3 regions of the Paenibacillus sp. GCM10023250 genome follow, and region 3 is predicted to be linked to each of the others. Evidence: riboswitches for the same ligand, from Rfam matches in the RefSeq annotation. Region 3 holds a riboswitch; each other region holds the start of a gene.

Region 1 (5,107 bases), on a different contig from region 3:
TCCGGCGCGCCGTCGATCCGCTGCAGGAGCAGCGAGACGGCCGCGGCGGCCATCCGTTCGGTCGGCTGCCGGACGGTCGTCAGGAACGGCCGCAGCATCGTCGCGATCCGCTGGTCGTCGAAGCCGACGACGGAGACGTCCTCCGGCACGCGCACCCCGGCCCGCTGCAGCGCGTTGATGACGCCCGCGGCGATGTGGTCGTCGCCGGCGAATACCGCGCCGGGCAGCCGGCCGGCCGCGGCCCAGCGGCTCGCGTGCGCGTAGCCGAACGCCGTGGAATAGTCCCCGCCGGCTAGCTCGAACGGCTCGAGCCCGGCTTCCAGCAGCGCCTGCAGGAAGCCGCTGCGCCGTTCCCGCGTGCTGCGGTACGGCTCGCTGCCGCTCAGGTGCGCGATCGACGTGTGGCCGAGGGCGATCAGATGCTTCGCCGCGGCATAGCCGCCCGCGAAATTATCGACGTTGATGGCGAACGCGTCGTGCTCCGCCATCTGGTTGTCGATCAGCACGTACGGGATGCGGCGGCGGTTCATTTCGTCGATATAGGGCGATTCCGCGAGCGGCGAGAGCAGCGCGATCCCATCGACGCGGTCCTCCTGCAGGAGATAGTGGATATCGCCCGGCCCGGGGCTCGCGTAGACCGAGACGGCGAGGACATATCCACTGTCCGCCAGGATGCGGTTCATTTCGCTCGCGATCGCGTCGAAGAACGAATCCTGCAGCGTGGGCAGAATCAGCCCGATGACGCCCGTCTTGCCCCTGGCCAGGCTGCGCGCCGCGGCGTTCGGCCTGTAATCCAGCGCCTTCATCGCTGCGAGCACCTTTTGCCGGTTCGCCTCGCGCACCGATTCCGCGCCGTTCAGCACGCGGGAGACGGTCACGACGGACAGGCCGGCTTTTTTGGCGACGTCGAAAATGCTGACTTTCATGCGGCCTCGATCAGCTCCTCATTAGAATGGCGGATAGGCGATTTAAGTTTAAGCGCTTTAATTTTCGGGGTAAATTATAAACCGGGCTAACGCAGCGCGCGACGCCGGCGGATCGCTTCACGGCATTAAAAGTATAAGCGCTTTAACTTTTGGGGTATGGATTCATTGTAGCGGAGAAGGCGGGGAATCGCAATCGCGAAATTCACGGGCCGAGCCCGCGCGATGGCTGCAGTTCCATCCCATGAACGATCGAATCCGGCGCCAAACCTGGCTGCACTCATCGTAACGACGGGAGCGCAAGCCCTTCATTATATAGGGTAAACACGCGCGGCAGGCCGGATTTTTGCAACAGGCTCGCCCATAATGGTATGGTGTAGGTAGCAATCCTAGGAGGAGAATCATGGCGAAAGTAAAGAAGCGAAACAAACAAATGGCCAATCTTTCGCTCGGCGCGATGGCCGCGGGCTTCGCGGCGACGCTGCCCTTCCGCGGCGGCGGTCTCGGGCTGCTGCACGCGGGCTTCGAGGCCGGCGTCATCGGCGGGCTGGCGGACTGGTTCGCCGTGACCGCGCTGTTCCGCCACCCGCTCGGCATTCCGATTCCGCACACGGCGCTGCTGCCGCGCAACCGGAAGAAGATGTCCGACGGCATCGTGCGCGTCCTCGAAGAGCGGCTGCTGGCGAAGGACAGCATGCTCGAGAAGCTGCGGCAGGTCGAGCTGGCCGAGCAGCTCCTGCCTGTCGTGCGCGGCGCCCTGCGCTCGGCGGTCGAGAGCGAGCGGCTGCCGCTGCTGCTCGCGGACGTGCTGCGGAGCGTGGACGCGGATCGGGTCGTGCCGCTGCTGTCCGGCGAGATCGAGGCCGCGGTGCGGCGGATCGACCTGGAGGCAGCGCTGCGCGGCTTCATTCGCAAGGCCGAGGAGGACGGCACGGACGAGCGGATGCTCGATCTGCTGCTCGAGCGCGCGGAGACGTGGGTCGCCACGGAGGGCATGCAGCGCGAGCTCGGCAGCGCGGTGATGACGCTGATCAAGGGGCTCAACCTCGGCGGCTTGATGTCGTTCGCCGTGAACGCGTTCATCGGCTACCTCGAGGAGGACAAGCTCGGGGCGATGCTTCAGCAGTTCGCGCTCTCGAAGCTCGCCGAGCTGAAGCTTCCGGGCACGGAGCGCCGCCGGATCGTCATGAGCAAGCTGCGCGAGGCGCTCGATACGCTCGTGACGCAGCTAGCGGAATCCGGCCGGCTGGACCTGATGCGCGAAGAGCTGCTCCAGGCGTTCGACGTAGAGGGGGAGCTGCGCAAGCTGTTCGAGCGGCTGCGCGAGAAGGTCCTCGAATTCCTGAGCGCGCCGGACTTCGCCGGGAAGGCGTGGCCGGCCGTCGAGGGGATGCTCGACCGGATCGAAGCGAACGAGGCGCTGGTGCGGGACGCCGAGCATTGGCTGAAGAAGCAGGCCGCGGCGCTGATCGAGCGCAACCATGCCCGGATCGGCTCGTTCGTGAAGGAGAATCTGGACCGGCTCGACAACGACCAGCTCGTCGAGCTGATCGAGGACAAGGTCGGGCAGGACCTGCAATGGATCCGCGTCAACGGCGCGCTCTGCGGCTTCCTGATCGGCCTCGCGCTGCGGGGCATCGAGATGGCGACCGGGAACGTCTGATTCCCGGCCGCCCGCGGCCAGCGCGCCGGAACCCGGACGATCGTACCGGGGCCAGGCCGCCGGCGGCCCCTGGCATTCGCCGGTAATTACGGAAACGGGTCATAAAGTGAGGTAGCGCGAGATTCCTGAAGCGCGCCGCCTTTGTAAGCGCTATATTTGCGTCCGTTGCACGTACAGCGGGACGGAGTGCGCACGGAGTTCCTTTACAAAAGTCAAGCTTCGGCGTAACATGAGTCATGCTTAACAACGTAATCGACAACGCTGAATTTCCGAACAGGAAAACGGGGGAACCAACGACATGACAAGTCTGTCCGAAGCCGCGCGCTTCCGGACTTGCCATCAGGGGTGAATCCCGGGCGGAGGCGCATAGCCTCGCGTCCCGGGTAGGGCGGCTCTCATGTCCGAATCCGACAGCTAACCTCGTAAGCGACCGAGAGAGGCGACGAATATGCGTGCGAACAGCCACTACAGATACAGTGTGCCTAGAAGCCGCGAGAGGCGTTCTCTGAATTGGAGGCCGTCTTTTGCTGGCTTCTTTTTTGATGTCCGTTTTCGTGGCGAGCATAAGATTCCGGGCAACATGAAAATTTATATGTATGGGCATGAAAGGGGTATAACGTTATGGCCGGCTACCGGCGACAAACTCCGGAGGAACTGCTGTTATCCATCTCCAAAATCCACCGCGGGCGGCTGAAAATTTACGTGGGCGCCGTCAGCGGCTCGGGCAAAACCTATCATATGCTGCGCGAGGGCCAGGCGCTCAAGGAGCAAGGCATCGACGTGGCCGTCTGCGCCGTGTCGACGATGCGGCGGCCCGAGACCGTGGAGCAGCTGGCGGATTTGGAGCGCATTCCGAGCATCCACTGGATGAAGGGCGACGCCGAGAAGAAGGACCTGAACCTCGATGCGATCGTCGACCGCAACCCGGAGGTGCTGCTCGTCGATTCGCTCGCGCACGAGAACCGGCCCGGCGCCAGGTTTCCGACGCGGCGCGAGGATATCCGGTTTCTGCTCAGCCGCGGCATCAGCGTCATCACGACGGTCAACGTCTATGAGCTGGAAGGCGTGAAGGAGCAGGCGCAGAAGCTGACCGGCATCGAGCCGGAATGCACGGTGCCTGCCGATCTGCTGGAGCTCGCCGACGAGGTGCGGCTGATCGACGTGTCGCCGGAGACGATCCTGAACCGGCTGAGCGAAGGCCGGCTGAATAACGTGAAGGACCCCGAACTGCTGAAGCGCGGCAACGTCGGCAAGCTGCGCGAGCTGGCGCTTCGCCTCATGGCGGAGGGCGTGAACGAGTCGCTGGAGAAATACCGCGAGGAGCAGGGATTCATCGGGCCGTCCGGCGCGTCCGAGCGGATTCTCGTCGCGGCGCAGTACCACGTGAACGGATCGCTCTACATTCGCCGCGGGCAGCAGATTGCGAAGCGGCTCGGCGGCGACCTGCAGGTCGTCGTCTTCACGGACGCGTCGCAGGAGCCGACCAAGGAACGGGAAGCGTTCAAGAAATCGATTTTGAAGCTCGTCGAGAAGGTGGGTGCGGGCTTTCGGGAAATCGCGATCACGAGCCGCAAACAGGTGCCGCGCGCGCTGATCCGCTACGCCATGCTCATCAACGCGACGAGGATCGTCATGGGCCATTCCAAGCAGACCCGCACGGAGGAGCTCCGGCAGGGCTCCATCGCCCGCAGTCTGCTGAAGCACGTCCGCAACATCGACGTCTTCTTCATGGCCGACCGCGCGGAGCACGAGGGCGAACGGGTGCTGCCGACGAAGCGCGCCGTGCTGAAGCCATCCGAGCCGTACCGCCGCTTGAGCGAGCAGGAGCTCGAGAAGAAGATCGAGCGCATCCGGCGCGGCCGGTTCAAGGTGTATATCGGCGCCGCGCCGGGAGCGGGCAAGACGTACATGATGCTCCGCGAGGGCAACGCGCTGCTCCGCAAAGACATTGACGTCGTCATCGGCTTCGCGGAGACGCACGGCAGACCGGATACGGAAGCCCAGATCGGCAAGCTGACCGCGATGCCGCGGCTGAAGGCGGGGGCGAACGGCTCGGAGGCCGAGGAGATGGACGTCGCCGCGATTCTTGCGCGCAATCCCGAGGTCGTGCTGATCGACGATCTGGCGCATGTGAACGCGCCGGGAAGCCGCAACGCGCACCGCTACGACGATATCCGCGAGCTGCTGGATGCGGGCATCTCCGTCATCGCCACGCTGAACGTGCAGCATCTGGAGAGCCTGAAGGACTCGATCGAGAAGATTTGCGGCACGACCGTGACGGAGACGGTACCCGACCAGGTGCTCCGCCTGGCGGACGAGATGGAGCTGATCGACGTCGCGCCGAGCGCGCTGCAGGAGCGGCTGAAGGAAGGCCGGATCTACGGCCCCGACATGGTCAAGGAGAAGCTCGCAGGCCCCTTCAAGACGGGCAACCTGATCGCGCTCCGCGAGCTGGCGCTGCGGGAGATCGCCGACGACGTGGATGAGCGGCTGGAGTCGTGGGAGCGCAACGGTTCGCTGC
Region 2 (5,107 bases), on a different contig from region 3:
TCCATCTGCGCCCGCATGAGGTCGCGCTCGTTCGCTTCGATGTAGAACGGCGTCATCAGCACGAGCCCTTTCAGCTGCGGCAGTGTCGCCGCGACCAGCGATTCCAGCGTCGCCTCGTACTCATCCAGATAGACGTGCGACTCCTTGATCGTCGGCGTGTCGAACTGCCGCCAGACGTCGTTGGTGCCGATCATGATCGACAGCCAGTCCGGCTTCAGGTCCAGCACGTCGGTCTGCCAGCGTTCCTTCAGATCGCGCACGTTATTGCCGCTCGTCCCCATGTTCGTCACGCGGATGCCGCGCTCCGGATACGTCGCCGAGAGCAGGGCGTCGACGAGGCCTGCGTAGCCTTTGCCGATTGCGTCGAACAAGCCTTCCCCAACCGGTCTCGCCCGGCCGCAGTCGGTAATGGAATCGCCGATCATGACCAGTCTTTCGTTATTGCCGATAAGCATGCTGCGTCAGCCTCCTCTTAATAAGCGCCCAGGAAAAATTGAATCGTCTTGTCGTTGAAGCCCGGCAAGCCTTCATGGCCGAAATCCGGGTAAATTTCGAGCCGCTTCGGCGCCGTGATTTTGTTGTATGCGGCGAATTGCGACGACGGCGGGCAGATCGTATCCATCAGGCCGACGCCCATCATCACTTCGCCCCGGACGCGGCTTGCCAGATGCTGAATGTCGATGTACCCGAGCTTCGTGAAAATCTCGTCCTCCCGCTTATGCTGCGGATCGAAATGCCGGAAGTACGTGCGCAGCTCCGCGTACGCATCCTTGGCCAAGTCCATCTGCCACACCCGGCGGTAGTCGCTCAGGAACGGAAACACCGGCGCCAGCTTCTTGACGCGCGGCTCCAGCGCGGCGCAGGCGATCGTCAAGGCGCCGCCCTGCGAGCCGCCCATGGCGTAGACGCGCTCCGGATCCACTTCCGGGCTGTCGATCGCGATGCCTGCCAGCTGCGCGCAATCCAGGAAGACGTGGCGGAACAGCAGCTCGTCCGGATGATCGTCCAAGCCGCGGATGATATGGCCGTTCAGCGTCGTGCCCGTTACGCCCCCGCTGTCCTGCGAATAACCGCCTTGCCCGCGGACGTCCAAGGCGAAGATGGAGAAGCCTAGCGATACGATGCCGAGCTTGTCCGTCCAATCGCCGGCGCTGCCGCTGTAGCCGTGAAATTGGATGACCGCCGGATGCGGCCGCTCCGCCTGGCGCGGACGCGCGTACTTGGCATGAATCCGCGCGCCCCGGACGCCTGTGAAATATAAGTCGAAGCATTCGGCCGCCGGCGTCTGGAATTCGCTCGGTACGAGCTCGACCGCGGCGTCGACGGCGCGCATCTCCGCCAGCGCCCGTTCCCAATAGTCATCGAAATCGGCAGGCTTCGGATTGAGTCCTGAATACGTTTGCAATTCATTCAGCGGCATATCGATCATTGGCATCGGCACGCTACCCCTTTTCGCTTGAAATGAGTTCCTCCTCATGGTACGTCTTCCATACACCGCTGTAAAGTAGCGATTCCGATATTCGTGAATGCGCGATTACGCCCGCGGGCAAAATGACATCATGAAGGAGGGACGGCCATGCGAAGATGGGGGGATGCGCGAAAAGCGCTGCTGCTGGCGGTTTGCATGCTGCTGGCTGCGTCCGCGGGGGCGGAGCCGGTCGGCGGCATGCGGTCGGCCGCGGCGGGAAGCGAGTACCGTCAACAAGCGGCGCAGCAGCCTGAGGAGACCGGCGCGTTCTCCGGCGCCCAGCGCCCCAAGAAAAAGCGGCCCGCGATCTCGTGGGTGGCGCTGCAGCAGCGCTATCCCGGCGCCTTCGTCATCGGCGGCTCGCGGCGCTACCGCCGAGTCGCGCTGACGTTCGACGACGTGCCGGATCCCCGCTACACGCCGCAGGTGCTCGAGACGCTGGCGCGCTACAAGGTCCGGGCAACATTCTTCGTCGTCGGCCAGCGCGCGGCGGCCCATCCCGCGATCGTGCGGCGGATGCAGCGGGAAGGCCACATCATCGGCAATCATTCCTTGAACCATCCCGTCTTCTCGCGAATCTCGCTGTACGCCATGCAGCAGCAGGTTCTGCGGACCGACTGGATATTGCGGCCGCTCGTCGGCTACAGTCCGAGGTTCGTCCGGCCGCCATACGGCGAAATCACGCCGGCGCAGGTGGAATGGCTGCGCGGAAGAGGCTTCACGGTCGTCAACTGGGACGTCGACTCCGAGGACTGGCGAAGCATCGACAGCAGCGCCATTCTGATCAACATCAAGCGGACGCTGCAGCCGGGCTCCATCGTTCTGCAGCATGCCGGCGGCGGCACGGGGCAGGATCTGTCCGGCACGATCGCGGCGCTGCCGCGCCTGATCAAGCTGCTGCGGAGCAAAGGCTACGCGATCGTCACGCTGCCGGAACTGCTCGGGCGCCCGGCGGCCCGCCGGCTGCCCTGAGCCGGCCGGCGGCTGGCGAATGCCAGACGAGGCATCCGGCCGTGCGCGGGGCCGATTGCTGGAAGGAGCGGCAGCGCACCGACCGATCCGCTCGATCCGGTTACATGCGAACCATCAGCGCAAAAAACGGCAGCCCGCGCGGGGCTGCCGTTTGTCGTCGTGTGCCTATTTATTGAGGATGAAGACCTTGACATTCTGGAATCCGAACTTGCTTGCTTGACTCTGCGATTGCGGAACGAAAATATCGATTCGGTTGCCGGAGATGGCGCTGCCTTGGTCGGACGCGACCGCAAGCATGCCGCCGGACGGCAATCCGCCATGGTCGTAGCCGGTAATGAACACTTTGGTTCCCATCGGAATGACGTCGGGATCGACCGCGATCGTTCCGAGCTTCAGCGGATTGCCGAAGTAGTCGACGGGGCCCCAGCCGTTCTCGGAGGCCGCTGCCGTATAGGCGCTTGCTTTGACCTTCAAGACGTCCGAGTAGGCGTACGATTTGCCGTTTACCGTTACGCTGTCGCCTTGCGGCTTGGTGACGGCCGGCTTCTTAACGGCCGTTTGCTTAACGGTCGTCTGCTTAACGGTCGTTTTCTTGGCTTTCGAAGCGGTGGTTACCGCTTTCGCCGCCTTCTTCGCCGGCGTTTTCACGGCCATCTTCTCCGCGGATTTCTTCGCTTCGGCTGCCGGGGATTTCTTCGCCGCCGGAGCTTTGGCCTCTTGTTTCAGGATGCGTGCCGGACCTACGGTCTTGGCTTTATCGGCCGCCGGGATGACCAGCATCAAGCCGTCATAGATGTTGCCTGCCTCCACGAACGGGTTCGCTTGCTGCAGCAGGTCGACGCTGACGCCGAACTTTTGCGACAGCTTCCAGAACGTGTCGTTGTCTTTCGCTTTGTACGTGCCTTCCGCGTGCGCGGCTGCGCCTTGGGCGAAAATAACGAGGCCGAGCGCGGCGGCCACGATGCCCTTCTTCCAATGATGAAGATTCATGTTGTCGGTTCCTCCTTAAGATTTACGGTCCCATGCCCCTTCAGAAGCAGGCATAAGAACGTCATTACGAAGAGGACAGATCCGCCGAACGAGTGCGGAACAAAGACGCCATCTTCGCATGCGGCCTACGAGGTTAGTTGTCGGATTCGGGTCGAGGAGTTCGACCCTACGCGCGGGAACGCGCGATTCACCCCAGCGCCAAAGCGCGGTGAACCCGTCATGTGATGCCCATCAGATGACGAGAACGGAGCAACGTGACTTGCTCCCAAAAAATCCCCCGTACGAGTAATCGTTTCGGCTCGCGTAATAGGATAACACAGTCGCTCCGGGCAACCTACCGGTAAATCCGCCCAATAGGCCGCGCCTGTGCATCGTTTCACTCGTTTTTGGGCAAGGAAATCGTCACCGTCGTGCCTTTGCCGTGGGCGCTGGCGATGTCGATCCTGCCGCGGTGGCCTTCAATGATGCGATAGCAGATCATGAGGCCGAGCCCCGTCCCGCCGTCCTTCGTCGTGAAGAATGGACCGCCGAGCATAGGCAGCTGTTCTTCCGGAATGCCGATGCCCTGATCCTCGATCGACACCGCGATGTCCCGGCTGCCGGCCGACTTCAGCCGGATGGCGACGGATCCGCCCTGGGGCATCGCCTCGATCGCGTTCTTGAGCACGTTGACGAACACCTGCTTCAGCTGATTCTCCTCGCAGAGGAGCTCGGCCGTCTCGGCGTCGTAGCTGGCGGACAGCTGGACGTTGTTCATGATCGCCTGCGTCTCGAGCAGCGTCAGGACGCTCTGGATCGTCTTGACCAGGTCGTGCCGGCGGAATTGGTTCGCCTGCGGCTTGGCGAGCGCCATGAATTCCTGCACGATGGTATTGATCCGGTCCAGCTCCACGAGCATGATGTCGAAAAAATCGTGGTAGCTGTTGATCCTCGTTTTGAGAAATTTGGAAAATCCGATGAGGGACGTGAGCGGGTTGCGGATTTCGTGCGCGATGCCGGCCGCCATTTGGCCGACGACCGACAGCTTCTCGGATTGAATCAGCGCTTCCTCTTCCCGCTTCCGGTCGCGAATATCGCGGAACACGCTCTGCACGACCGTGCCTCTGCCGGGATAGTTGCGGATGCGGGTGCTCGAGACCTCGACGTCGATCATCTCGCCCGCGGCGCTGACCAGCTTCGACTCTTCGAACTCGTTGGGCTCGTCCGTGCCCATGATCGCCTGGAGCCGATGCCGCGCCGTCTCGCGGTAGTCGGGATGGAAGTAGTGGCTGACGAACGGCTTGGCGAGCAGTTCGGCTTCCGTCACCCCGAGCAGCCGCAGTCCGGCCTGGTTGGTGAATATGACCGTATCGCCGTCATGCACGAAGATCGGCTCCGGCAAATATTTGATCAGCCGGCGGTAGCTCATGGAATCGGGATGAAGATCGTGCGCATCCTGTTCCTTGCGCCCGACCGTCCGGAGCATAAGCGTTCGTTTCAACTTCGAAGCAAGCACGCGATTGCAGTAAACGGCTGTCCGCCTCATGGTCCGATCCATCCTCCGAAACGAGTCTCTTAGTCGTTATTCGCTTCGGAATCGCCAAACCCTGCGACATTAAAAACAATTAATGTTGCGCCATGCCCTTCGTCAGGATGGCGATGCCTTCGCCGAATATCGGCAGGATGCGGTCAAGCAGG
Region 3 (5,107 bases):
CCGGCGGATGGCGGCCCAGAGCCGCGACGCCTCCCAGAACATCCGCGAGCAGCTCGGCGCGATGCAGGAACGGCTGAGGGCGATCAGCGCGGACATCGACCGGATCAAGCGCGACATGGGGCATCACGCGGAGAGCGTGAAGGAGCTTGACGCGGCGTTCGAGCACATCGCGTCCACGGCGGGCGAGATGCTGGAGAAGTTCGCGCGGCAGTAAGCTAGGCCGGAGGCGCCGCCGCTCGCGAGGCGCGCGGCCGCTTGCCGGGCCGAGCGCGGACCAACGCGCAATAAGGCTGTTCCCGCCCGGGCGGGAACAGCCTTATTTGCGCTGCGCATTGCGCAGCGCGCGATTCGGATTAGTACAAGCGCTGCGTCGCTTCCAGCTCGAACGCGCGCAGCTCGTCGCCGCGTCCTTCGCGGATCTTGACGGCCCACTCTGGGTCGTTCAGGAGCGCGCGCCCGGCGGCGACGAGATCGAATTCGCCGCGCGCGAGCCGCTCGAGCAGCTCTTCGATGCCGGCCGTGCCGGCGCCTTTGCGCTCCTTGAAGAAGCGGGTGAACTCCAGGTCGAGCCCGATGGAGCCGACGGTGACGGTCGGCTTGCCCGTCAGCTTCTTCGTCCAGCCGGCGAGGTTCAGGCCGCTTCCGTCGTCGAACGCCGGCTCCCAGAACCGGCGGGTCGAGCAGTGGAACAGATCGGCGCCGGCGTCGACGAGCGGCGCCAGGAAGCGGGCCAGCTCATCCGGCGTCGTCGTGAGCTGCGCGTCGTACGCGTCGGCCTTCCACTGGGAGAACCGCAGCATAATCGGGAAGTCGGGGCCGACGGCGCGCCGGCATGCGGCGATGATCTCGGCGGCGAAGCGGGTCCGCTTCACCAGGTCGCCGCCGTACGCGTCCGTCCGGACGTTCGTGACGGCCCAGAAGAATTGGTCGATCAGGTAGCCGTGGGCGCCGTGCAGCTCGATGCCGTCGAAGCCGAGCCGCTTCGCGTCGGCGGCCGCCTGCGCGTACGCCGCGATCAGATCGGCGATCTCGCGCTCGGTCAGCGGCTCGCCGACCCGTTCGCCGGCGAGGTTCAGCCCGGATGGGCCGACGGACGGCGCCTCGGGGTGCGTGCCCGTGCCCTCTTTGCGAGCCATGCCGACATGCCAGAGCTGCGGCATGATTTTGCCGCCGGCCTCGTGGACCGCGCGGACGACGCCGTCCCAGCCGTTCAAGGCATCTTCGCCGTAGAAATGCGGCCATTTCGTGCTGGCGCCCGCAGCGGGATGGTTGATCAGCGTGCCTTCCGTGACGATCAGGCCGACGCCGTTCTCCGCGCGCCGCCGGTAATAGGCGGCCACGTCGCCGCCCGGGACGCCGCCCGGCGAGAAGCCGCGGGTCATCGGGGCCATGACGATCCGGTTGTCGAGCGACAGCTTCGGAGACCGGAAAGATTCGAACAGCGCTTGCGCCGTATTGGTGGTCATCGTGATTTCCTCCTCGTGATTCATCGGATTATGCATGACAAGGGACGGACGGTCGAGTGCGGGACAGGGACTCCGTCTTCTTGGAATTGGAAACGAAATCCATGTCCTCACTTTACTCCATGAAGGCCTGAATTTCAATTCGCATAGCCGGTATTGCGCATCCCGCCGGCACGTTGCGTCCGGCATCTTGCCGCCGCCGTCCGCCGCCGCCTGCCGCCGTCTGCTGCCTGCGTGGAAAACGGAAGCTTTCCGGAGCAATTGGCGGGTTCGTCCGCAATCGAACGATTTGAGCGCGTTTTCATCGCGCGAATTCGCCGCAGCGCGCGCCATGGCGCGCGCTGCGGCTTTTTACAATTTTCCCTGCCGGGACTACGATTAGAAGCATCCACAACTTATCCGAACGCTGAATCCCTTCATGGGAGCGGGGGAACCACCGAAGCCGCCTGTCGCCAGGACCGGCTTCACGGGGTGAATCGCATGCAGGCGCCGCCTGCGCGTAGGGCTTACTCTGGCCCGAATCCGGCAGCTAACCTCGCAAGCGGACAAGAGAGACGACCAGGCCGAACGCGCGCGAAGCGTTGCTTTTCTTTGCGCTGCCTTGGAAGCCGGGAGCAGAGACATCTCTTCTCCCGGCTTCTTTTTTTATCCCAATTTATAGGAGTGACGAACATGCAAGCGGTGCAGACGGATGCCACGCACAGGCGGGAACGAATGGACAAGGTGACGATCGAACGAATCGAATGCTTCCGGTTCGACCGGGAGTCGGCGCAGGTGCTGCTGCCGGATTCCACGATCAAGGATTGTTGCGGGATCCTCATGCTCGGCTCGACGACGGGCGAGCTTGGGATCGGCGTCTTTCGCGAGTGCGCGCTCAAGGGGGATTTTATCCGCTGGGCGTGCGCGTTCCAAGGGTTCAAGCACCACACGGTCGGCGAAGGGCTGCTGGAGGCGAGCCTGAAGCACGACGTCTGGGGCGACGTCCGGTCGCTCGCGGCGGAGACCGCGCTGCGCGAGCTGGCCGCGGGCCGCGCGAACGCGCCGGACGAGCCGCTGTTCGTCCGCTTGCACGACCACGCGTACTGCTTCGAGCATGCGCAGGCGTATGTCATTTTTTAGGAGACATTCAGGGCGACTGCCGTCATTTTTATACTTTTTTTACGCGCGGCGCCGCACTCTTTACCCCGAATTTATGGGAAACGGCGTTAAGATGACGGTGTGCGAATGAAGGGAGCAGGGATGAAGACGTGAAGGACAGGGAAGCAACCGCGCAGCAGACGGCCGCGCACCAGACGGCGCAGGCGATCGTCGTGTCGGCCATGACCAAGGCCGGCGAGCAGTTCATCAAGCAGCTGCTCATGAAGGGACTGCCATTTACGGCCGTCACGAACAGCGTCGCCGAACGGCAGCAGCTCGCCAAGCTCGGCGTAGAGTCGATTCTGCTGGTGAACACGATCGATCCGGACACGTGGGAGCGGCCGGAACGACCCGTCGGGAAGGCGTTCCTGTTCGAGAGCAGCCTGTCGCTGTGCTGCAGGTATTTGCGCATGATCCGCAAGTGGACGGACCAGCCGGTGTACGTCGTCACGGGACGCACGCACGGGCGGCTGATCTACAAGGGGCTCGGCGCCGACCATATCGTGCACGTCCAGGCGGGAGCCCTCGGTTCTCTGTTGGAGTAGCATAAAAAGTTTTAATTGAAAGAAAGTATCTGTAAACGGAGGAAAAGCAGCGGAGGAGGGTATGCGGATGGTTAACGATATTACGATGGTGCTCTTGGCTGCGGTCGTTTTCGGGCTCTTTTGGGGATTCCGGGCCTTTTGCGGACGCGCCTGATCCGGCGGCGCCCGGGCGCATCAGCGGTTCGGCGGAAGCGGCCGGCGCGGGGCGCGGCCCACATTACGCGAAGGAGGTTCAGCCATGGTCGTCATGGGGATTATCGCCATTGCCCTGATCGTCTATCTCGGTTTCGTCTTGGTGAAGCCGGAGAAGTTTTAAACCTTGGATCGCTGCTTCATTAATTGAGGAGGAAATATCGCTATGGCTATGGGATTCGTTCAAGTCGCCGTCACGCTGGTCATCATCATGCTCTTGGTGAAGCCGGCCGGCGCTTATCTTGTCAAAGTCTTCTCGCAGGAGAGAACGGGGCTGGACCGGGTGTTCGGGCCCGTCGAGCGGCTGCTTTACCGGATCATGGGCGTCCGGGAAGGCGAATCGATGGGCTGGCGCGCGTACGTGGGCGCCGTGCTCCTGTCCAACTTCGTCATGCTGCTGCTGATCTATCTGATCCTGCGGCTGCAGAGCTACCTGCCGCTGAATCCCGACGGCATCGGCAACATGCCCGCCGGGCAAGCGTTTAATACGGCCGCGTCGTTCATCACGAACACGAACTGGCAGTCCTACAGCGGGGAGAACGGATTGTCCTACCTGTCGCAGCTGATTGCGATCACGTTCCCGATGTTCACGTCGGCGGCGACCGGCTTCGCGATCGCGGTCGCGTTCATCCGCGGCCTGATCGGCCGGCAGGATAATCTCGGCAACTTCTACGTCGACATGACCCGCACGATCACGCGGGTGTTCCTGCCGCTCAGCTTCATCGTCGCGCTGTTCCTGGTGTTCCAGGGCGTGCCGCAGACACTGCTCGGCGCGGTGCACGCCACCACGCTCGAGGGCGGCGAACAGACGATCACGCGGGGACTTATCGCTTCGCTGGAATCGATCAAGCACTTGGGCACGAACGGCGGCGGCTGGATGGGCACGAACGCGGCGCATCCGTTCGAGAATCCGACGGCGCTCGCGAACCTCGTTCACATCCTGTGCATGATGCTGCTGCCGACGGCGCTCGTCTACGCGTTCGGCCTGATGATCCGCAACAAGAAGCAGGGCTGGGCGGTATTCGGCGCGATGAGCTTTATTTTTCTCGTCATGCTGGTCACCGTATTCGTCTCGGAATATAAAGGCGTCGGCGCGCTGGACGCGATGGGCGTTCATGGCAACATGGAAGGCAAGGAAGTGCGCTTCGGCATCTCCGAATCGGCGCTCTTCACGACCGTCACGACGGCGGCCACGACGGGCAGCGTCAACAACATGCACGAATCCTTGACCCCGCTCGGCGGCTTCACGGCGCTGGCGGAAATGATGCTGAACAACGTGTTCGGCGGCAAAGGCGTCGGCCTGCTTAATGGGTTATTGTACTTGATCCTGTCGGTCTTCATATGCGGTCTGATGGTCGGCCGGACGCCGGAGTTCCTCGGCAAGAAGGTCGAGGGCAAGGAAGTGAAGCTGGCGTGCATCGCGCTGCTGATCCATCCGGTCGTCATCCTCGTGCCGACGGCGATCGCGTTCCTCAGTCCGAACGCGCAATCGTCGATCGCGAACGGCGGCATGCACGGCCTGACGGAAGTGCTCTACGCCTTCGCGTCGGGCGCGGCCAACAACGGCTCCGCATTTGGCGGTTTGACCTCCAATACGGACTTCTACAACATCGGCATCGGCGTGGTCATGCTGCTCGGCCGGTACGTCTCGATCATCGCGATGCTCGCGATCGCCGGCTCGCTGGCCGTCAAGCGCGTCATTCCGGTCACGACCGGCACGCTGCGCACCAACACGGCGCTGTTCTCGGGCATTCTCGTCGTGATCATTCT

The links. A riboswitch is a leader RNA that binds a small molecule or an ion and turns the genes downstream of it on or off. The one in region 3 is predicted to bind cyclic di-AMP.
Region 1: it holds a riboswitch for cyclic di-AMP, as region 3 does, so the genes downstream of both, ACFPB1_RS19525 (histidine kinase) here and ACFPB1_RS23625 (hypothetical protein) in region 3, are expected to answer to the same signal.
Region 2: it holds a riboswitch for cyclic di-AMP, as region 3 does, so the genes downstream of both, ACFPB1_RS07535 (3D domain-containing protein) here and ACFPB1_RS23625 (hypothetical protein) in region 3, are expected to answer to the same signal.

The regions. Positions count from the first base shown of each region.
Region 1 is NZ_JBHSHY010000028.1:54,641-59,747, reverse strand. Features, by position in the region: gene ACFPB1_RS19535 (LacI family DNA-binding transcriptional regulator) at 1-926, opposite strand, end outside; gene ACFPB1_RS19530 (DUF445 domain-containing protein) at 1,327-2,586, shown strand; cyclic di-AMP (ydaO/yuaA leader) riboswitch at 2,836-3,030, shown strand; gene ACFPB1_RS19525 (histidine kinase) at 3,208-5,107, shown strand, end outside.
Region 2 is NZ_JBHSHY010000006.1:24,888-29,994, reverse strand. Features, by position in the region: gene ACFPB1_RS07550 (SGNH/GDSL hydrolase family protein) at 1-455, opposite strand, end outside; gene ACFPB1_RS07545 (acetylxylan esterase) at 473-1,435, opposite strand; gene ACFPB1_RS07540 (polysaccharide deacetylase family protein) at 1,577-2,440, shown strand; gene ACFPB1_RS07535 (3D domain-containing protein) at 2,606-3,430, opposite strand; cyclic di-AMP (ydaO/yuaA leader) riboswitch at 3,539-3,740, opposite strand; gene ACFPB1_RS07530 (ATP-binding protein) at 3,807-4,955, opposite strand; gene ACFPB1_RS07525 (TetR/AcrR family transcriptional regulator) at 5,035-5,107, opposite strand, start outside.
Region 3 is NZ_JBHSHY010000046.1:25,868-30,974, reverse strand. Features, by position in the region: gene ACFPB1_RS23635 (methyl-accepting chemotaxis protein) at 1-214, shown strand, start outside; gene ACFPB1_RS23630 (NADH:flavin oxidoreductase) at 354-1,466, opposite strand; cyclic di-AMP (ydaO/yuaA leader) riboswitch at 1,858-2,022, shown strand; gene ACFPB1_RS23625 (hypothetical protein) at 2,136-2,582, shown strand; gene ACFPB1_RS23620 (hypothetical protein) at 2,711-3,145, shown strand; gene ACFPB1_RS23615 (potassium-transporting ATPase subunit F) at 3,384-3,461, shown strand; gene kdpA (potassium-transporting ATPase subunit KdpA) at 3,510-5,107, shown strand, end outside.